Regions from separate parts of the Leptothermofonsia sp. ETS-13 genome, predicted to be linked through region 4. Evidence: predicted binding sites of a transcription regulator. Region 4 holds the regulator's gene; each other region holds the start of a gene.
What was found. The regulator NtcA, encoded in region 4, controls nitrogen genes in cyanobacteria. The targets are predictions, from matches to a motif close to TTTGTANNNNNNNNTACAAA.
Positions count from the first base shown of each region.

Region 1 (5,391 bases), 500 kb from region 4:
CCCTGATTCAGACTCATTGGGTGCAGGAGCACTTGCAGAAGGCTTTTCCCGATCGCACCTTTGAAGTCCAGACTATGAGTACCCAGGGGGATAAAATCCTGGATGTGGCTCTGGCAAAGATTGGCGATAAGGGGCTCTTCACCAAAGAACTGGAACTTGGCATGTTGAATGGCGACATCGATTTTGCCGTTCACTCCCTCAAAGACCTGCCAACGCGCCTGCCAGAAGGGCTGGTTCTTGGTTGTGTCACTGAGCGCGAAAATCCGGCAGATGCTCTGGTTGTGCATGAAAAGCACAAAGATAAACAACTCGATACCCTCCCCCCCGGTGCAGTCATTGGCACCTCCTCCCTGCGACGGTTGGCACAACTGCGGCATTACTACCCCCACTTCAGCTTTAAGGATGTGCGGGGCAATCTCAACACTCGCCTTTCCAAGCTCGATGCTGGGGAGTACGACGCACTCATTTTGGCCGTTGCGGGTTTGCAGCGGCTCGGTATGGGCGATCGCATTCATCAGGTGATTCCAGCGGAAATCTCCCTCCACGCAGTAGGTCAGGGAGCACTGGGAATTGAGTGTCGCGCCGACGATACAGAAGTGTTAGACCTGCTAAAGGCATTGGAGCATCTCCCTACCGCCTACCGTTGCTATGCAGAAAGAGCCTTCCTGCGGGAGTTGGAGGGAGGGTGCCAGGTACCCATTGGCGTGAATACCGTTTTAGATGGAGATAATCTCACGCTGTCAGGAATTGTGGCAAGCTTGGATGGGCAAAAGCTGGTAAAAGACACCATCACTGGCCCCATGACTGATGCTGAACGGCTTGGTACCGAACTTGCCCAGCGTCTCCGCCAGCAAGGAGCGCAAGCGATTTTGGACGAAATCCTGGCAACCATCCAGAGAGGGTAGTAGAGTTCTAAATCAGGAATTACCCCGGAATACTTCCTCTTTGCGCTGATATAAAGCGTTGATAAAGGTTCAGGATTACCCAAAAAGTTAACAAACTTGAGCCAGAATACCTGAGTGGGTTGTCCACTTTGGCAAGCTGGCTCTATTTGTTGTGCCCGTGTCATCTGCAACTACCCCTACCCTTCTCACCTCATAAGCAGCTCCACCCAATTAATTATCAGAAGAAAGAATGGGGGCTGCGCCCCCAGGCAGGGGGTTCCACCCCCTCCACCCCCAAATCTATCTTCAATTTAATTTTGTCCAGTTACTTACCTCACACCTTACTAATACCGATTTAAATGATGAACCTTGCACATCACCCCACCGCCTTCGGCACCTCCCCTTGGCAAGGGGAGGTCAGGAGGGGGTCGGATTTGCACTGTTTTCAAATCAAATTGGTATAACAACTAACAATCAACAATTAACAACTCCTATGAATATTGCCTATTTAGTGAATCAATATCCTAAGGTCAGCCACAGCTTTATTCGTCGGGAAATTCTTGCAGTTGAAGCAGAGGGAGTGAGGGTTTCTCGTTTTTCCATCCGATCGCTGGATGCAGAACTGGTGGATGACGCAGACAAACAGGAATTTGAGAAAACTCGCTTTGTCCTGAAGGTGGGAGCGATCGGTTTACTGACTCACCTGGTGCGTGTTGCTCTGTTCAAACCCCGGCAGTTTTTGAATGCAGCTCGCCTTACCTTTAAAGTTGGCTGGAAATCAGAACGAGGGCTGGTGATCCATCTGGCCTACCTGGCAGAAGCCTGTGTGCTGCTGAACTGGTTTTCTGAAGCAGAGATTGACCACGTTCACGCCCACTTTGGTACGAACTCCACAACGGTTGCCATGTTGTGTCAGGCTTTAGGAGGCCCTTCCTACAGCTTTACAGTGCATGGCCCGGAGGAATTTGATAAGCCAGCGGCGATCGCCCTCTCCGAAAAAATTCAGCGGGCGGCTTTTGTGGTGGCGGTTTGTTCCTTCGGCAAGAGCCAACTCTTCCGCTGGTGCACCTATCACCAATGGGCAAAGATTCATGTCGTTCACTGCGGAGTAGATAGTGCCTTTCTAACCCAGCCCTATGTTTCTCTTCCAGCCCAGCCTCAGTTCGTTTGTGTAGCCCGTCTGAGCGAGCAGAAGGGGCATCTTACTTTGATTGAGGCGGCCAGTCAGCTTGCAGCAAAAGGGTTCAAGTTCAAGCTTGTTCTGGTTGGGGATGGACCGCTCCGTCAACAAATTGAAACGATGATTTCCCAACTGGGGTTGAAAGACCATGTAGAGATAACAGGCTGGGCAACCAACGCCGAAGTTCAGCAGCAAATCTTGAAGGCCCAGGTAATGGTACTACCCAGCTTCGCTGAGGGTTTGCCAGTGGGCATTATGGAAGCGCTTGCCCTGGGTCGTCCCGTGATCAGCACTTACATTGCCGGAATTCCAGAACTGGTTGAATCGGGTCAGTGTGGCTGGTTAGTTCCCTCTGGCTCTTCCGAAGCTCTGGCAGAGGCGATGCGCATAGCAATGCAAACCCCTCTGGAAACATTGGAACGCATGGGCAAGGAAGGCGCTCGCCGGGTCGCTCTGCATCATAACGTGCAGACGGAAGCCCAGAAGCTGGTTGAATGGTTTCAAAAGTTGGATAGTCCTTTTGGGAAAGGATGAAGAATCATCAACAGGACTTACGCATTTTGCCAAAACCTCGGAAGTTAGCGCCGATGTTGGCCATGAGCTAAAAAAGGGAGTTAGGAAAGAGCCTTCCCCCAAGGCAACTCCTTCAATCCGAGCAGATTGTTATGGTCTCCTATAGCGATCCTTCTTGTGAAATTTGAACGGGGTGCAGGGTGGAGCCCCTGCGTCGGGGTTTCGCCCTCACCCCCCTTGTTCACAAATAATTTGTGAACGCTAAGGATCATGGATTTAATAACACCGCATTCTTTGAGTGAACTGACCTCTCCCCCTTCCCCTCTCCGAGTCGGCTTTTCATTCAGCACGTTCAATCAAGAAATCTGAAATAGCAGTCCTAAATCAGTCGTGAGATTGAGAGGCTTTGTGAGAAAGGATTCCTGCAAAGTCCTTTCTCACAATCTAAATAGGATCGCTAAGTAGGTAGTCATAATTAATTTGTAAAGGGGAGGAGTGGGGGGCTGCGCCCCAGACATTTCACCCCCTCCACCCCCAAAACTATCCTTAATTTAAATTTAATTGCGCCCAGCTACTTATAGCAGTCCTAAATGATTCGTGAAATGAAAGGGCCCTGTGAAAAGGGATTCCGGCGGAATCCCTTTTCACAATCCAGATAGCAGCGCCATATCGAAAAATTTAACAACTTTTTAAGACTTATCAAATCTATTTGTAACCTTTGACCCATTATTCTTTGAGCCTTTCCAGGCGAGCAAACTATTTCAAATTGAAGGAATCATTTATAGCCTTGATCCCTAACAGGATTTCATAAAAATCATAGGGTTTCTATCCAAAAATTCATTGCCAACCCGCATAAATACCGACATAATGGAAGTTCAACTTTGGCGACTGTTCCACGCATAAATTGCGTTCATTTAGTTAATTCTGATACTTTTTGTCACTTTTAATTTCGAATTGTAAAGAGCTCTGATGAAAACCCTGCAAAACTTAGTTGATACGAAAATGTTTAGTACTCACGTTGTTGATGCCGCTACGGTAATTGAAGTTTGCTGCCCTAATTGTGGCAGTTGTGCTGAACGCCACCACCTTGAGTCGGAGCACTTGATTAGAACTCAATGTCCGACCTGCGATTATTTAATGATTACCTGCTCTCAGACAGGTAAGGTGATTGAAGCCTATGCTCCCGGCATCTTCGCCCGCTAGTACAACAACGCCCGCTGGTACAACAAAAAAGTTTTGTTGGGGGTGCAGGGGTTCCACCCCTGCTTGGGGGGCTCTGCCTCCAAATCCTCATGTTGCAAAATCTAGTGTTTGCAATGCTAGTAATTTGAGAGAAGTGATGGGTGTTTGAATATTCTCCATTCCCTACACCCCACTCGGCACATCCTGTGAGATGGCGGAAGCACGCAACTGACCACAGGCTGCATCTGCTTGCAGCCCACGGGAACGGCGAACGCTGACTGCAATATGGTGAGCCTTCAAAGCATCAACAAACGATTGGATTCGGCGGCTATCTGGGCGTTTGTAGTCTACTTCCTGAATTGGGTTGTAGGGGATCAGGTTGACGTGGCTTTGAAAGCCGCGCAAATGGTTTGCCAGTTCGATCGCGTGCTCCGGGCAGTCATTCAATCCGGCCAGCAGAATGTATTCAAAGGTCACCCGACGCCCCGTGATCTGAACGTACTCCCGGCATTCATTCAGCAGGGTTTCTAGCGGGTAGCGTCGAGCCGAGGGAATGAGCTGTTCCCGCAATTTTTGATTAGAAGCGTGCAGGCTGACCGCCAGAGTTACCTGGAGCTGGTGTTCTGCCAGGCGGCGAATATGTCCAGGAATGCCAACGGTTGAAAGGGTGATCAGGCGTTGGCCAATCCCCACGTCCTGATTCAAACATCTGACCGCTGCCAGAACATTGTCGGTATTGAGCAGGGGTTCGCCCATACCCATGAACACAATGTTGCTGACGCGCTGCTGAAAATCTTCCTGTACTGTCAGCACCTGATCCACAATTTCATGGGTTGCCAGGTTACGCAGAAATCCGCCTTTGCCCGTCGCGCAAAAGTCACAGGCCATGGGGCAACCCACCTGGGAAGAGACACAAACAGTGAGGCGGGAGAGGGTGTGGGGTGCGGGGTGGGAAGAGTAGGAGGGAATGCCAACGGTTTCAATAATCTGACCATCGGAAAGCTGCAGGAGAAATTTGACAGTGCCATCTGGGGCAGGAGCGCGGTGGTGGATGGTGGAGCGTCCAATCTGGACTTCAGCCAGTTCCGCCCGCCACTGCTTGGGAAAGACGGAAATTTCAGACAGCGATCGCGCCCCTTTCTGGTAGAGCCACTCGTGGAGTTGCTTGCCGCGATAGGCGGGTTGCCCCTGTTGCTGAACCCAATCCGTCAGTTCAGCCAGGGATTGACCCAGCAGGGGGCTTACCGAAGCGGCCAGATTGGGTGAGGAAGTTGTAATAGAAGACATGGGGGGCGATCGCAATCATTTAATTTATTCGCAACTTCCATCTTAAAGACTTTCGACTCTCCTGAGAGTTTGGTGAAAGCGACGCTTATCACCAAAACAAAATCAACAGTCCAGGGGTTTTAAGTAGGTAGTCATAACTAATTTGTAAAGGGGGAAGTGGGAGCTGCGGCCCCAGGCAGAGGGTTTCACCCCCTCCACTTCCAAAATTATCCTTAATTTAATTTAATTGCGCCTGGCTACTTATTTGAGATGAAAGAGTAACTTGCGCTACTCTTTCACCGGCAAGCCAGGAGAACCAAACTTTCTACAAGCTGTCGGAATCTGCATATTTCCCCCCGCAGAAGA
Region 1 covers NZ_CP120836.1:2,928,995-2,934,385, forward strand. Annotated here, with positions in the region: gene hemC (hydroxymethylbilane synthase) at 1-905, shown strand, start outside; gene P4D80_RS13375 (glycosyltransferase) at 1,378-2,598, shown strand; gene P4D80_RS13380 (replication restart DNA helicase PriA) at 3,547-3,780, shown strand; gene rlmN (23S rRNA (adenine(2503)-C(2))-methyltransferase RlmN) at 3,943-5,046, opposite strand.
Region 1: P4D80_RS13380 (replication restart DNA helicase PriA) is a predicted target of NtcA. The motif match lies at 3,400-3,419, and genes of this name have one in related genera.

Region 2 (5,391 bases), 2.0 Mb from region 4:
TCATACTCAGTTCTTCGTCCTCCGCATTTTGCAAAATGGCAATCAATGCCTGGACGGTGTCAGGGTTATCAAACTCACCCAAAATTCGGGCAGCAAACCAGCGGCTTTCCAGATCCGCTTCGTCATCTTGCAACAAATCAATCAGGGGAGCGATCGCCGCTTCCCCCAATGCCGGAAATACTTTGGCAACATCCCATCGGGCTTGAAAATCGCCCGTTTCCAAAACCATAAGCGCCAGTGCCAGCCCTTGTCTGGTGTCCGCTTCCAACAACGGAACATTGGGTTCTGTCAATAACCACTGCTGCAAAAACTGGCTGAGTCGCAACCAGTCGCCCTGTTGTGCTGCTTTCTGAGCCTGCTCTAAAAAATTTGACATTGTGAATACAGACTCGATGACATTGTGAATACAGACTCAATTAGTTAACCTGCCTAACCTGACAAGAAACAGTCTTCGCCCAAATTTAGCAGAGGTAGGTGACAGGTGACAGGCAAAATTTCAAGCTTCAGTTATCTTCAATGTCTCTAAAGCACCCATTGCCAATCGTCTCGGTTGTCCTAGTTGTCCTAATTATTACTATCTGATACCGTCATTCCATTACTCCTTCTGGCTCCTGGCTTCTTACCCCTCACCTCTCTTTGAACAACGAACAACCCAACCACTCACAACTAACCCTCACCTCACCTCTCGCACCTTACCCCCTCACTTCCCTTGAACCCTGCCCTCTGCACTATCAGTTTTCCGATTCGACCAATTTATGGAGCAACTTAACGATGTCTCTCAATGTTGAACTTTTAGAACAAAGTTTCGAGCAAATCAAACCCGATGCAAACGAGTTTGTATCCACTTTCTACACTACTCTTTTTTGAAAATTATCCCGATGCTGCACTCCTATTTGCCAACACCGACATGGCAGGGCAAAAGAAAAAGTTGCTGAATGCCTTAGTGTTGGTGATTTAGAACCTGCGGAAGCCAGAGGTGCTGACCTCTGCTCTGAAGGGACTGGGAGCACAGCATGTTCAGTACGGAGCATTCCCGAACATTACCCGAACATTACCCACTGGTGGGTATCACCCTGATCAAAACATTTGAATTCTATCTGGGAAAGGACTGGACACCTGAAGTCCAACAAGCCTGGGCTGATGCCTACGATGCTATTGCCGCCCTGATGCTGGAAGGAGCCAGCTACTCAGAAGACACCGTCAAACTAACTCTGTAAAAGGACTAACTCTGTAAAAAGTTTAAAGCAATGGGGGAGCGACTGCTTATCCCATTGAACTCGCTGGCTATCGCACAAAAAACGCACAAAAATCCCTAAAAGGCTTGGAGTAGTGGAGTGGGCGACTGCAAATGCCAGCAGATTCAACGCAATCCCACTAAAAACTGATGCTATCAACAGCAACTTCATGCTTGAACCGCATCAGAATTATGCAAAAACTTCATATTTAGAAATAATTTGTAACGAGAGATACGAATTCAACCGCTCTATCCGCTTACCTTAACTTCAACGACTCACTGAGAGAACAGTTTCAACGGGAAGCGAAATATTTCTTAATCAGTTCGCAGAAACAAGGACCAATACTGACCCGCTCAGCTTTAGAGAAAAAGGGAAATCTATGACGAGCACAGTCCCAGCGGCAGCCAGTCAGAATAAGTTTGAAAAGTTTAAGGCAGAAAAAGATGGTTTAGTTGTTAAGGCAGAACTGGAGCACTTCGCCCAAATTGGTTGGGAAGCGATGGATGAAACCGATCGCGACCATCGCCTCAAATGGATGGGGCTTTTCTTCCGCCAGTCTACCCCTGGCAAGTTCATGCTCCGGATGCGTATTCCCAATGGGGTGCTGACCAGCGGGCAAATGCGAGTTCTGGCAGAAGTGGTGCAGCGATACGGCGAAGACGGCGTGGCAGATATCACTACCCGGCAAAACATTCAGCTACGGGGTGTGCGGATTGAGGATGTGCCGGATATTTTCCGTCGATTTGAAGGGGCCGGGTTGACCAGTATTCAATCTGGGATGGATAACGTCCGCAACATTACTGGCTCTCCCGTAGCAGGCATTGATGCGGATGAGTTGATTGACACCCGTGGTCTGTGCCGTAAAGTGCAGGACATGATTACCAATAACGGGGAGGGAAATCCCTCGTTTACCAACCTGCCGCGCAAATTCAACATTGCGATTGCCGGTTGCCGCGACAACTCTGTCCATGCTGAAATCAACGACATTGCCTTCATTCCCGCCTACAAAAACGGCAACCTGGGCTTCAATGTACTGGTGGGTGGGTTCTTTTCTGCCAAGCGGTGTGAAGCTGCCATTCCCCTCGATGCCTGGGTAAACCCCCGCGATGTGGTCGCTCTGTGCGAAGCAATTCTCATCGTTTACCGCAATCACGGCCTGCGAGCCAATCGTCAGAAAGCTCGTCTTATGTGGTTGATTGACGAGTGGGGCATTGAGAAGTTTCGGGCAGAGGTGGAAAAGCAACTGGGCTTTCCCCTGCAAACCGCCGCCGCCAAGGATGAGATTTTGTGGAATAAACGTGACCACATTGGTGTTCATGCCCAAAAGCAACCGAGTTTGAACTATGTAGGTTTGCACGTCCCCGTCGGTCGCCTCTATGCCCAGGACATGTTTGACCTGGCTAGACTGGCAGAGGTCTATGGCAGTGGTGAACTGCGACTGACGGTTGAGCAAAACGTGATTATTCCCGATGTGCCCGATTCTCGCATTGCCCCATTGCTGAAGGAACCGCTTTTAGAACGGTTCTCGGTTAACCCCAGCCCCCTGGAACGAGCATTAGTCTCCTGCACGGGCAATCAGTTTTGCAACTTCGCCCTGATTGAAACCAAAAATCGCGCCCTTGCCCTGATGCAAGAACTGGATGCGGAACTCTATTGTCCCAATTCTGTGCGGATTCACTGGACGGGTTGCCCCAACTCCTGTGGTCAACCCCAGGTCGCTGACATCGGTTTGATGGGAACCAAAGTCCGCAAGGACGGGCAAACCGTGGAAGGGGTTGATATTTATACGGGTGGCAAGGTCGGCAAACATGCCCAACTTGGCACCTGCACGATGAAAGGGATTCCCTGCGATGACCTGAAGCCCATTCTGCGCCAGATGCTGATCCAGGACTTTGGCGCGAAGGAGCGGGCAGAGATGCCACCAGAGTTGATGGTTCAGCGATCGCAGCTAATTGTTGAAACAACCGATCTCAAGAAGACAAACAGTTCGGCAACAGCTCAAGTCGCCGTGGCTACTCCACCCCCCGTAACTGCCGCCCCGCCACCTGCCGTCTCAGCCCCTCCAGCAACGGTTTGTTTCGCCAACTCTGGCAAGGAAGTTGCTTGCACAGAAGCAGACCTCATCCTGGAAGTAGCGGAGCAATCTGGAGTGGCCATTGAAAGCAGTTGCCGGTCAGGCACCTGTGGCACCTGCAAACACAAACTTCTGGAAGGCAACGTGAAATACGAGGGAGATCCCAATGCTCTCGATGACCAGGAGTGCGCCGAGGGATACATCCTCACCTGTATTGCTCACCCGGTTGGTCGAGTGCTGATTGATGCCTAGTGTTGCAAACACTAAATTTTGCAACATGGGGGTTTGGGGGCTTCGCCCCTAACCAGGGGTTCCACCCCTGCCCCCCAATCAAACTTTCGTTTTGCTGTACTGGTTCGCTGGCACCCGCTTCCACAACCGATGCTCAAGCAGAAATCAACATTTCCATTACTTGAAGATCAGGAAACTTAGTTATGTCACAACTATCGAGACGGAAGTTTATCATCACAGCCAGTGCAACCGCTGCTGGCACTTTGTTCGCCCATGGGTGCAGTTCTCCTCAATCTGCATCAAATGGTTCAAACTCACCTACTGCTGCTCCAGCCGCGAACGTGAGTTCAGCCGATGCACCGGAAGTGACCAGTGCAAAGCTAGGATTTATCGCTCTAACGGATGCGTCGCCCTTGATTATTGCGAAGGAAAAGGGCTTTTTTGCAAAGTATGGCATGAAGGATGTTGAGGTGCTGAAACAGGCTTCCTGGGGGGCCACACGAGATAATATCGTATTGGGTTCTGAGGGGGGTGGAATCGATGGCGCGCACATTCTGACCCCAATGCCCTATTTGATATCAACAGGCAAAGTAACAGATGGCAAAAAAGTGCCAATGTATATCCTGGCAAGATTGAATTTGAATGGTCAGGGAATTCAGCTTTCAAATACTTATCGGGATTTGAAAGTTGATACAGACAGTTCTCCCCTGGAGGATGCTTTTTCAAAAGCCAAAGCTAATAAAGAAGTCAAGGTTGCTATGACCTTTCCAGGAGGCACCCATGATTTGTGGATTCGCTACTGGTTAGCCGCGGGAGGCATTGATCCTGACAAGGATGTCTCAACAATTGTCGTTCCACCGCCACAAATGGTTGCCAATGTTAAAACAGGTACGATGGAAGCTTTCTGCGTTGGAGAGCCATGGCCTCTGCAAACGGTGAACCAGGATGTTGGCTACAACGCACTGACGACTGGAGAACTCTGGCAAAACCATCCTGAAAAAGCCTTTGCGATGCGAGCAGATTGGGTCGATAAGTATCCGAAGGCAGCAAAAGCACTACTGATGGCGGTACAGGAAGCCCAGATTTGGTGCGACAAGGATGAGAACAAAGAGGAAATGTGCAAAATCGTTTCTAAGCGTGAGTGGTTCAAGGTTCCCTTCAAAGACATTATTGACCGCTCCATGGGGAAGTACAACATGGGGGTTCGTCAGTTTGAAAGCAAGGAGTTGATGCAAAAATACTGGCGTGATAATGCCTCCTATCCCTACAAGAGTCACGATCTATGGTTCTTGACGGAAGACATTCGCTGGGGTTACCTGCCTCCTGACACCGATACGAAGAAACTGGTAGATGCGGTCAACCGGGAAGATCTCTGGAAGGAAGCAGCCAAAGTGATTGGTCAGGAGGCCATGATTCCAGCCAGTACTTCTCGTGGGGTTGAAACCTTCTTCGATGGGGTCAAGTTTGACCCGGAGAAGCCGGAAGAGTATTTGAAGGACCTCAAGATTAAGAAAGTTTAGCTATTGATGAAGCACGGGATCAGGAGTTCATGGTTTTCTCTTGTTCCCCAATTCTCTCCTTTGCCTTACATCTGTTCACCTAATCTATCTCAAAGGGCTTCTATGGCTGTCAGTTCCTCTAGGCTTCCTCGCCAATTTCTCGCAAATCTGTTACCAGGTCTGAAGAAGAATGTCAGAAAGGTCACGATTTCAGCGATCGCAATTCTGGTTTTGCTAGGAATCTGGCAGATTCTATGTTCAGGTCCCAATCCTCCGATTCCTGCGCCAATCACGGTTTTGCAAGATACGTGGGAATTGATTGTCGATCCTTTCTTTGATAATGGTGGCACTG
Region 2 covers NZ_CP120836.1:5,411,844-5,417,234, reverse strand. Annotated here, with positions in the region: gene P4D80_RS24655 (HEAT repeat domain-containing protein) at 1-376, opposite strand, end outside; gene P4D80_RS24650 (hypothetical protein) at 824-958, shown strand; gene P4D80_RS24645 (globin domain-containing protein) at 1,014-1,217, shown strand; gene P4D80_RS24640 (ferredoxin--nitrite reductase) at 1,615-3,561, shown strand; gene P4D80_RS24635 (CmpA/NrtA family ABC transporter substrate-binding protein) at 3,744-5,060, shown strand; gene ntrB (nitrate ABC transporter permease) at 5,163-5,391, shown strand, end outside.
Region 2: P4D80_RS24640 (ferredoxin--nitrite reductase) is a predicted target of NtcA. The motif match lies at 1,454-1,473, and genes of this name have one in related genera.

Region 3 (5,391 bases), 2.5 Mb from region 4:
CCAGCAAAGGCTACCGCAGCGTCATTCCCAAATACCTGAACGACAACCATGGTTAGAGCTTCACTCTGGGTGGGGTTGATTTTCCCTGGCATGATGGAAGAACCAGGTTCATTTTCCGGAATTTTGATTTCTCCAATGCCTGCCCTTGGGCCGCAGGCATACCAGCGCACATCATTGGCAATTTTCATCAATGCTCCAGCCAGGGTGCGGATAGCGGCACTGACATTCACCATGGCATCGTGGGCAGAGAGGGCAGCAAATTTGTTGGGAGCAGAAATAAAGGGCTTTCCGGTTTCTTCGGCAATTTTGCGGGTGGTGAGTTCTCCAAACTGGGCAGGGGCATTTAATCCCGTACCGACTGCTGTGCCCCCGATCGCCAGCTCATAAATTCCCGGCAGCGTACTACGAACCATTGCAAGGGTTTGGTCAATCTGAGCCACCCAACCTGAAATGACCTGCCCCAGAGTGATTGGAGTGGCATCCTGCAAATGTGTTCTGCCAACCATAATGACATCGGCATAGGCTTTTGATTTTGCATCCAGGACATTGCGCAAATCAGTGATAATGGGAATCAATCTATTCTCCAGTTGTTCAACAGTCGCAATGTGCATTGCCGTTGGAAAGGTGTCATTGGATGATTGACTGCGGTTGACATCATCATTTGGATGAATGGGTTGCTTTGACCCCACTACCCCCCCTGCCAGTTGAATAGCACGATTCGAGATCACCTCGTTTGCATTCATGTTGGTTTGCGTTCCCGAACCCGTTTGAAACACAACCAGGGGAAACTCGCTGTCCCACTTGCCCGCGATCACTTCATCAGCCGCCTGTACAATCAGGTTGACTTTTTCGGGAGGCAACTGACCCAGTTCACCGTTGGCGATCGCTGCACACTTTTTCAAGATTCCCAACGCACGAATTACAGGCCGTCCCCAGCCAAAACGTTCAGTTCCAATCGCAAAATGCAAGAGCGATCGCTGGGTTTGTGCTCCCCACAGGCGATCATTGGGAACTTCCACCGGCCCCATGCTATCAGTTTCGATCCGGACTTCCGCTATTGGTTCACGGGTTGACATTGGAGGCGATTGTCTAATGGTTGCTGCCCCATCCTAACCTGTACATCTACCCATCCACTCCCATCCAGCTTCACTTTTTCCCTTCAACTGGCTGGATAAACTTTGTATTTGCCCGTACCAGACAAATCTGCTCCTTTGTACCTACGTTCACCTTAAGCCAGGGTTTATTACGTGAGTCAAACATCAGCGCAAACCCTGCTGGGAAAGTATTAGAGGTTAAAACGGTCGCTTTCTTGAAACGTCGGACGACAGGCCACTGGTCAATCGTTGCAGGGGGTAGTTTGGCGGCAGGATCGTACCAGTTGGCGGGCATGGCAGGAGACCAACGACAATTGACCCCACGGGGATCGGGGTCAACAACGACCCAAAATCGATGCCCCGTGCGAACAACATAATCCCCACTGGCATTAGGTTTGGGTAAACTACTGGCGGCAACGGCAAGGGCAGGAATTAGAGAAAGAGCGAGAACAGGGAGTAATTTCTGTAACATGGAGAATGATTTTTCCGCGAATCCGGTGAGTATATCCTGGTAATTTATTCTGAAATACTTTGCTACTGTTCTGCTTGAACAACAGCACTTAGCGAATCTGATCAGGTGATTTCTGCCAGATCCAGACCCCCGACTTTCTAGTGGACGATGGCATCAGTCCAGTAACCATTGGGTTGGGGAGTGGGGAGTCGGAGGGAACCAGAATAGTATCCGTATTCCCACCGTGCTGTACTAGTAGTCTGTCAGGATAGATTTGAGGGATAACTCAAATCTACAAAACCCAATTCTCAGGTGTTTTGAGGATTTTCAACCCATCAAAACAGTCTTGACAGACCACTAGTCAGATTGACCTGAGATTGACTAGTTCAATCAAAAAGTCGGGGATCTTGTCTCCGGACAGAGGTAGTGAAACTACTTCTGATTGTTTGAGATTTTCCAGACGCATCCCCGGTATTTTCCTGTGATTTCAATCTTGCGCACTTCTGTAGGCTTGACGACAACAGCAGGTGATTTTTTCCAAATGCTTCCCCGGTACTTTCCAGAAATCTCAATTATTTTGGCTGGGGGATCTGTTGCTGGAGGAAGGATGGGCTGATAGCTTGCCCCCCGGTAGACTAGGGGGTAATCTTTGCCCACTTGAGGGGTTGCCGTGCTATCTGAATGTTCTGAAGAGCTTGTTGTGACTAGATCCTCAGATTCCTGGAGTAAGCTCCCAATCTGGTTTCGCTTCATCAGCCACCAGATGGTCATCCATCCAAGTACCAGTAGCAAAAGCAGAACCTGCCAGGGTGCTAACACCAGTCCAAAAAACAGTAGAAAGGCAGCGACGATCGCAATCAACAGACCTGCCAAAGTGGGAAGAGCATCCATCAGCTTCGTTAGCCGAAATTGGAAAAGGCAATTATTTAAATTACAAACCCAATGGAAAGATATGGGTCTAATTCTATACCGATTGACCTAAAGTTTTGTTGCGAAGCATCCAGAAGTCCGGATTATAGCTCTACGCAGGTGCGTTAGGACATTGGAATTAGAGAGGGAGTGGGGTCTTCGGCCCCAGCCAGGGGTTCCACCCCTGCACCCTGTCCTAACCACAATGACTACCGCTATAATTCCTCCATCTAAAAAATCTTGCACCACCGGTGGCAAACCCAAGATTGGGGTCCAGGGCAATTCGGGAACCTGTGCGATCGACATGATAGATCCAGGATTGCCGCCGCACCTGGACAACCACCTCCCAGCCCTCAATGGGTCGATACTCTCGCGTGCAAATTTCACCGAAGTTAAAAATGCAGGGATTGCCAAAGGTTTTAGGGGTTGCCTGGGTAATTTGCAGATAGGAAACCGGCAGCCCCGAACGGCGAGAGGCATCCTGTAATACGACTTGCTCTACGGCATAGGGTAAATTAGCGCTGCTTCCTCCAAGCCCCGGATCCAGCACTACCTGGTAATTGGAGCGACTAACGTGATACCTCCAGGATTCTCCCCCTACCTGTACCATCACTTCCCAGCCCTCCACCGGGTTGTATTCCTTTGTGCAAATTTTACCAAAGTTAAACTCGCAGGGGTTGCCAAAGGTTCTGGGAGTGACGCGAGTGATTTGCACCGCGTTGACTGGTAAGCCTGCTCTCCGAGACGCATCCCTTAGAACCGCGTTACGTGCCGGGATGGGAAGATTGACTGTTGAGCCACCACTGTTGGGATCGATGGCGATACGGGAACCAGTGCGATCGACATGGTAAGTCCAGGATTGGTTTCCTCCCCGAACAACAATTTCCCACCCTCGAATGGGACGGTACTCGTAGGTACAAACTTCACCAAAGTTGAATTGACAGAGGTTGCTAAACGTCCTTGGTGTTGCCTGAACAATTCTCAACCGGCCTACCGGGATGCCCGATCGCCGGGACGCATCCCGCAACACAGCCTGAGAAATTGATCCAGACAGGCCCCGATGGCGCAACTCTTGAGTAGGAATGCCTTGGCTGATTTGAGCAGGCCATTCCAGCCTGCGGGCGTTTGCAGATTGGGTTTGGGTAAGTTCTAAACCACCGGAGAGGAAACTTGCAAACGCAAGAATAAGAACCGCTTTCTTAGAAAGATGAATGGTACCAGAGGTTTTAAGTAAATCAATCATTGGTTTCATGGGTTTCTTTTTTTGTCAACAGGTACTATCACAACTGATTCATAATTGATGCGAGCGATCCAGGGTCGCTACATTAAGCATGACGATAAGAAGAATACCTGAAGTTCCTGAAACCCTGATTGGTTACAGTTTTTGTAACAAGCAAGGTCAAAATGAAACGCATCCCAGTTTTGTCATTTTGATTGGGTGAAACACGCTTGTGTGAAGCTGAGTAAAGAGAAACGGAACCTATATTCTGGGTATATATACTGAAGTGGATGGATTAGCGATCTTTCTTGAAATTTGAATGGGGTGCAGGGGTTCCCCCCTGCGTGGGGGCTTCGTCCCCCTTGTTCACAAACTATTTGTGAACGCTATAGTACCTGCCAAGGTAATAGTACCTGCCAGGGAATAGTACCTGCTAGGGTAATAGTCATCCGCAGACTTTATCTTTCACAATCAGGGGCAGTCTTACTAGCAGCGTAAGTCAGCAATCATAAAGGGTGTCAGGTTCTAGTGTTGCAAACACTAAATTTTGCAACATGGGGGTTGGGAGACTTCGCCCCCAAGCAAGGGTTCCACTCCCAAACCCCCAACAACACTTTCGTTTTGCTGTACCATAGCGGTCCTAATTCAGTTGTGAGCTGGAGAGGCTTTGTGAGAAGGAGTTCCTGCGGAACTCCTTCTCACAATCCAAATAGGATTGCTATAGATGTCGCGAATGGTAGCCAGTTTACGCCAGGTTCTACTTGTTTAACGATTCCAGGCGCTTCGATTCTGATTGAATCGTCGGTTAAGTTGCTCCTTTGGTAATTCCCATGAAAGTTACACTTCGTATTCTTAGTGCATTATTGATTGCAGCCGCATTTACAGAAGTTATGCAGGCTCAGGCTCAAATTACTGGAGCCGGAGATGGTGCCCGAACCCAAGTCCATCAGAGTGGCAACACCTTTGATATCACGGGTGGCACACGAGCCGGAGCAAACTTATTCCATAGCTTCCAGCAATTTGGGCTGAATCAGGGGCAAATTGCCAATTTCCTCTCCAACCCTTCCATTCAGAATATTTTGGGACGGGTTACGGGGGGGGAAGCCTCTGTGATCAACGGCCTGGTCAAGGTCACAGGCGGCAACTCCAATCTGTACCTGATGAATCCGGCGGGCATTATTTTTGGAGCAAATGCCAGTTTGAATGTGCCAGGGTCGTTTACGGCGACAACAGCGAATGGGATCGGGTTTGGGTGTGGGGTATCGGGTGGGGAGTGTGGGGGCTGGTTCAATGCTGTTGGTGAGAATCAGTATGCTTCCCTGGTAGGAACTCCCAACACCTTTGCCCTTAGCATGCCGCAACCAGGGGCGATCGCCAATGAAGGGAATTTAGCCGTTGGGCAGGGACAAGCTCTCACTCTCCTGGGTGGCACAGTCATTAATAATGGCCACCTTTCAGCACCGGGAGGGCAGGTGGCGATCGCGGCAGTATCTGGAGAAAGCCTCATCCGCATCAGCCAGTCCGGACAGATGTTGAGTCTGGAAGTCCGTCCCCTTTCAGCCAGCGTCAGCGCTCCAGAGTCCTTTGACAAACCAATCTTCTCCCTTCCGGAATTGTTGACTGGTGGGCAGGGAGGCAATGCAACCGGGATAATTGCGAATCACGATGGCACTGTATCGCTTACAGGTTCAGGCTTGCGGATTACCCCAGAAGCTGGA
Region 3 covers NZ_CP120836.1:421,445-426,835, reverse strand. Annotated here, with positions in the region: gene fumC (class II fumarate hydratase) at 1-1,076, opposite strand, end outside; gene P4D80_RS02030 (hypothetical protein) at 1,147-1,566, opposite strand; gene P4D80_RS02025 (DUF4278 domain-containing protein) at 1,978-2,436, opposite strand; gene P4D80_RS02020 (hypothetical protein) at 2,651-3,706, opposite strand; gene P4D80_RS02015 (filamentous hemagglutinin N-terminal domain-containing protein) at 4,504-5,391, shown strand, end outside.
Region 3: P4D80_RS02025 (DUF4278 domain-containing protein) is a predicted target of NtcA. The motif match lies at 2,531-2,550, and genes of this name have one in related genera.

Region 4 (5,391 bases):
GCCGAGATCCTCGCCTGAATCTGAACCCTGCCATGTTTCTTTATGGACCTGATGGGCAGGAACCGATCGCCCGTCGATTTGGAGGAGAAAGCACTGAAAAGAGTGCCTTTCTTCAGATCCGCCTGCCCGAAGACGGAACCTATTCCATTGTGGTAACCAGCCGGGAACCCCGAAAAGAAGGACGCTATAGTCTGGCCCTGCGGGATGACCGAATCTCCTATCTCTTAGACAAAACTGGCGACCTGACAGATGAAAGTCCGAAGCTAAAACAGGATGGAAGCTCCTTTCAGTCCTACGAATTTCAGGGCAAGCGGGGACAGTATGTAAACATTCGGGCGGATAGTCTGCGGGCTGAATTTTCACCCTCGGTTTATTTGCTCAACTCGAAGCGGGAGATCATTGCCACCAGCAGCGACATGAATTACATTTACTCAGCATTGATTGAACGAACTCAACTCCCAGAGGATGACACTTACTACATTGTGGTCAATTCGATGAATCCTACTGGACGGGGGCGATTTCGGGTGAGTGTGTATTGAACTGAGGGGTGGAAGAAATTTTAAGTGCAAGGCGAAGGGCGAAAGGGTGAGGTGGCTATAGAGGTCGTAAGCCTTTCATCCCCTTAAATCCAGTGTCCTAAGCAACCTGGCGACAGCTATATCCATGATCCTGAGCTAATGAACCAGGCGCTCTAAGTAGCGTTCAATCAGCAAGATAGCGACAATGTCGTCGATTGGACGGGGAATGCGACGTAGTGCCTTGGGGATCAGACGGTAAATGCCTTTTGGGGGATACATTTTCCAGTAGCGATCGCGCGCTTCCAGGCTGCTATGGCGCTCATCCACTAACACAACGCGCAGCGGGTCTTCAAGCTCAGTCGTTAGCCGCTGCTTCCAATCCTTGGCGGTGGTTTGGTCACCCATAACGACTATCGAGATTGGAAACTGCTGTCGTAGAGTTTGGATGGTAGCGATCGCCGACTCTGTAACCACAACCTCGTGATAACGTAATGTGCGGTCAACTCCCATAACCGCTAGACCGCACTTGCGGCGACCAGGGTCGAATCCCAGAATAACAGGCTGATCAGACGTTGGGTGAGAACTAGGGTACATGGGACCAAAATGTATCAAACAGGTTCACGACTCTTAATTAACGGTACCTGTATCTGGATGATTTGTTCTAAACAAGACCTTGCCATCCTGCGTTGCCAATAAATCAATTTTGAGGGGGCCAGAAACGTTAGTGACCTCCGCTGCAACAGCTTTCAAATCCACCATCTGGTTATATTGCTTCAGTTGGCTGATAAAGATAATCACATCCTGAATTCGACCAATTTCAACAGAATCGGTCAAAATTCCTAGGCTGCGAGCCCGAAAATTAGCGGCGGCAATTAGCAAATTAATGCGCTGTTGAATCTGCTCATCCGTCATCCGGGAGGGATCGATGGTAGTGGCGGCCACCACATCGCCTGCCAGAAAGATAGACCGATTGGGCACTGCGTCTGCAAAAACTTGGATGGGGGTTTCGCCCACCAGGTAGTTGGCAGCCGAAAAGATTCTGACTACATAGTCTTTTCCGTCGTCAATCCGACTGATCAACTGTTCCACCTCTGGTCTGGTAATTTGGATGATCTGTCCGCTGGTGCCGGGCCGTGTCAATCGGATCGCCGTCCGATTGGCTTCGGTTAAGAGCTGATCAACGGCCTGTTTCGCTGTTGAAGTTGATGGAATCCGCACAACCGCGGAAGCCAGAATCTGGCCGCGCTGAATTGCCACATTGCCCTGGCGTAGACCCTGACGCTCTAGTTCTAATTCTTGAATTTCTCTGGCCAGGAAGGCTTGCTGGGCTTCCAGTTTCTTGACTTGAGCTTCCTTGTCCCTGATTTCTGCGTCTCTTTGGGCAATAAGCCGATTCTTTTCTACTTGCAGCTGGCGAATCTCAGCCCGCAGTTGGTTCTGAATCCGATTTAATTCTGCTTCAGCGCGAACGGTTTCCGCCCGGGCTCGGGTACGTTCTGCGATCGCCCCCCTGAGCGCCCGGTCTGCTTCAGTAAGTTGTTGCTGTGCTCCCGTGAGCTGTTCTCTGCTGCCCGCCAGTTGCTTCTGCGCCAATACCCGATCAGCCCGCGCTTTTGCTAGTTCCTCCTCAGCCTGGTTTTTCTGAATCTGCGTTTGGTATAGATCCCGCCGAGTTCGCCTGATGGTTTCCTGCAGCGAGTCAATTTCAAACAACCATTTGCGCAGGTACTCACTGGTGGCAAACAAAACCCCCAGAGTGGAAGCCGAGATCACAGTGCCGGTAAGAATGGTGACGAGCGTCGCAGTTTTACGGGGACGGAGATTAAACAGGCTGAGGCGAGCTTTGCCAACGCGGGTTCCCAGGCGATCGCCCACCGTGGCAATGACCCCCCCCAGCACCAGCACTGCCAGAATCAAAATATATCCGGTGGACATTCACACTCCAAAGCGCCCTGCACTCCCGGCCACGCCTGCACAAGCACACCAAAGCAAACGCAATCACAGCGAACTCAACTACAGCCTACCTCAATGTTTCTACCAGTGGGTGTTGCTGATCAGGTAAATTGTTGGCTCAAAGTGACCGGATTGTGGACGGTAATCTTTTTCTTGTGAATGGAAATCATCTTATCCTGGCGCAGATCCCCCAAAAGACGGGTTACCGTGACACGAGTAGAGCCAATTGCCTCTGCGATCGCCTGATGGGACAACTTCAGGTCAATGGTGATGCCATCATTGCTGGGCACACCAAAATCACGACAGAGAATCAGCAAAAAACTCACCAATCGGGAACCCATATCCCGGTGTGCCAGAGTTTCAATCATCATCTCAGTCTGCAAAATCCGGGATGATAAGCCTCGCAGCAGTACCATCGACAGGTCCGGGTTATCCTTTAACGCCTTTTCCACCTGTTCAATGGGAACCGAAAGCAACTCAACTGGTGTAAAGGCTACTGCGTGATAGAAGCGATCGGACTTGTGCCCAGTGATTAAGGAAAGAACCCCAAACACGCTATTCTCCCGTAGCAGCGCAACGGTAATTTCTTCCCCAGCCTCATAGACCCTGGACAGCTTGACTGCTCCTTTAAGAAGAAAGTAGACACGTTCTGCCGGGTCACCCGGAAAGAAGATTGTTTTGCCCCGCTCAAAGGTTTCAACAATGGGTGGAAATGCTCCACCCCCCATCTGACGGAACACAGATGCGAGTGGTTTATCTTGCGTTACTACCATATCCCCTACCTGGTGCCCAAAGAATTGCCCAGCTAACTAACAGGTGAAATCCCTAAGTTAAGTGAACTCATTAAAAGATCTGTAACTTAGGACACTTAAACTTACTCAACCGCACGTTTTTGTGCCTGATGTTACATATTGGTTGGCTATAACCCTTGACTAACCGATTCCATAACCCAGGTTTAGCCTGCTCAATCACTGCTTAAATCACGATTTCCAGCAGTTTAAGACTATATTAGCTAGAGTGAATCGATTTGCTTACCTGCAATTTATTCGAAATCACGATTATTGGAACAGAATGATTGAACGGACTGATAAAAATAGGTGCTACCCGTTTCCATCTTTGAGTATTCTCATAAAGCAGTCCTAAGTAGTTGCTCTTAAAGATAGAGAGTTATGTTGAATTTGACTGGAAAAAATGCCCTGGTGACTGGCATTGCCAACAATCGTTCAATTGCCTGGGGCATTGCCCAACAACTCCACAAAGCAGGGGCAAATATTGGAGTTACCTACCTGCCCGATGAAGAACGCCGCGTCAAAAAACTTGCTGAACTGGTAGAACCCGTTCAACCATCCCTATTTCTTCCCTGTAACGTTCAACATGATGCTCAAATTCAAGCTACCTTCGATGCAGTCAAAGACAAATGGGGTCGGTTGGATATCTTGATTCACTGTTTAGCCTTCGCCAATAAAGAAGATTTATCTGGTAGTTTTGTAAACACTTCACGAGAAGGATTTGCGGCTGCCCTGGATATTAGTGCCTACTCATTAATTAAGCTGTGCGCTGCCGCCCAACCCCCTAATGACCGAAGGGGGCAGCGTTCTTACCCTGACCTACCTGGGGGGAGTGAAAGTAATTCCCAATTACAACGTGATGGGAATTGCCAAGGCTGCTCTGGAGATGAATGTACGCTATCTCGCCTCTGAATTAGGTCCCCAAAACATTCGGGTCAACGCCATTTCTGCTGGTCCCATTCGTACCTTAGCATCCTCGGCAGTCGGCGGCATCCTGGACATGATCCACCATGTTGAAACCGTCGCCCCCCTCCGGCGAACTGTTACCCAGCTTGAAGTGGGCAACACCGCTGCCTTTCTCTGTAGTGACCTTGCAAGTGGCATCACCGGACAAATCGTCTACGTTGATGCAGGCTACGAGATTATGGGAATGACGGAAGGGCGAAAGGAGTAGATGGGTGGATGAGTGGATGAGTGGATGGGTGAGGGAGTAATGGAGTGGGGGAAGTGATGGAGTGGGGAAGTGATGGAGTCAAGAAACCTCGCTCTATTATCCCGTTACCCTGGCACTCCCTTCCCCCTCTCTCCTCGCTTCACTAACAACGAATAACCAACAACTAACAACTCCTCTAAAATCCCATTGCCTGGGCAACAGATTTCAAGCTGGGTTCGATGCCCTGTTTGAACTGGCTGCTGCTGTGTTTGATGGCACAATCGGGGTCCTTCAACCCGTTTCCGGTGAGGACACAAACCACAGTGGCACCGGGCGGAACCTGGTCTTTGACTTTGAGGAGTCCGGCTACGGAAGCCGCGCTGGCAGGTTCACAGAAGATCCCTTCACGGGACGCCAGAAGACGGTAGGCATTCAGGATCTCGTCATCAGTAACGGCATTAAAGGTGCCCTGGCTGGCTTCCTGGACGGCGATCGCCCGTTCCCAATTGGCAGGATTACCAATTCGGATGGCGGTTGCCAGCGTCTCTGGGTGTTCCACCGCTTTGCCCGAAATCAGGGGGGCTGCTCCTGCGGCCTGAAAGCCCATCATGCGGGGAAGCTTGCTACAAAGTTGATGCTGGTGATACTCACAAAACCCCATCCAGTAGGCGGTAATATTTCCAGCGTTGCCAACGGGAATGCACAGCCAATCGGGCGCATCTCCCAATACATCGACCACCTCAAATGCTGCAGTCTTTTGTCCTTCTAACCGGTAAGGATTGACCGAGTTGACTAGAGTGACCGGATAACTGGCCGATATTTCCCGCACAATTTCAAGCGCTCGATCAAAATTGCCTTGAATTGCCAGCACCTCAGCTCCGTAAAGTAATGCCTGGGCCAATTTGCCCATCGCAACATAGCCATCAGGGATCAGCACAAAAGCCCGCATTCCTCCTCGCCCCGCATAGGCAGCGGCAGA
Region 4 covers NZ_CP120836.1:3,427,816-3,433,206, reverse strand. Annotated here, with positions in the region: gene P4D80_RS15540 (PPC domain-containing protein) at 1-539, shown strand, start outside; gene P4D80_RS15535 (pre-16S rRNA-processing nuclease YqgF) at 675-1,112, opposite strand; gene P4D80_RS15530 (DUF3084 domain-containing protein) at 1,146-2,453, opposite strand; gene ntcA (global nitrogen regulator NtcA) at 2,573-3,244, opposite strand; gene P4D80_RS15520 (SDR family oxidoreductase) at 3,641-4,171, shown strand; gene P4D80_RS15515 (SDR family oxidoreductase) at 4,092-4,433, shown strand; gene thrC (threonine synthase) at 4,609-5,391, opposite strand, start outside.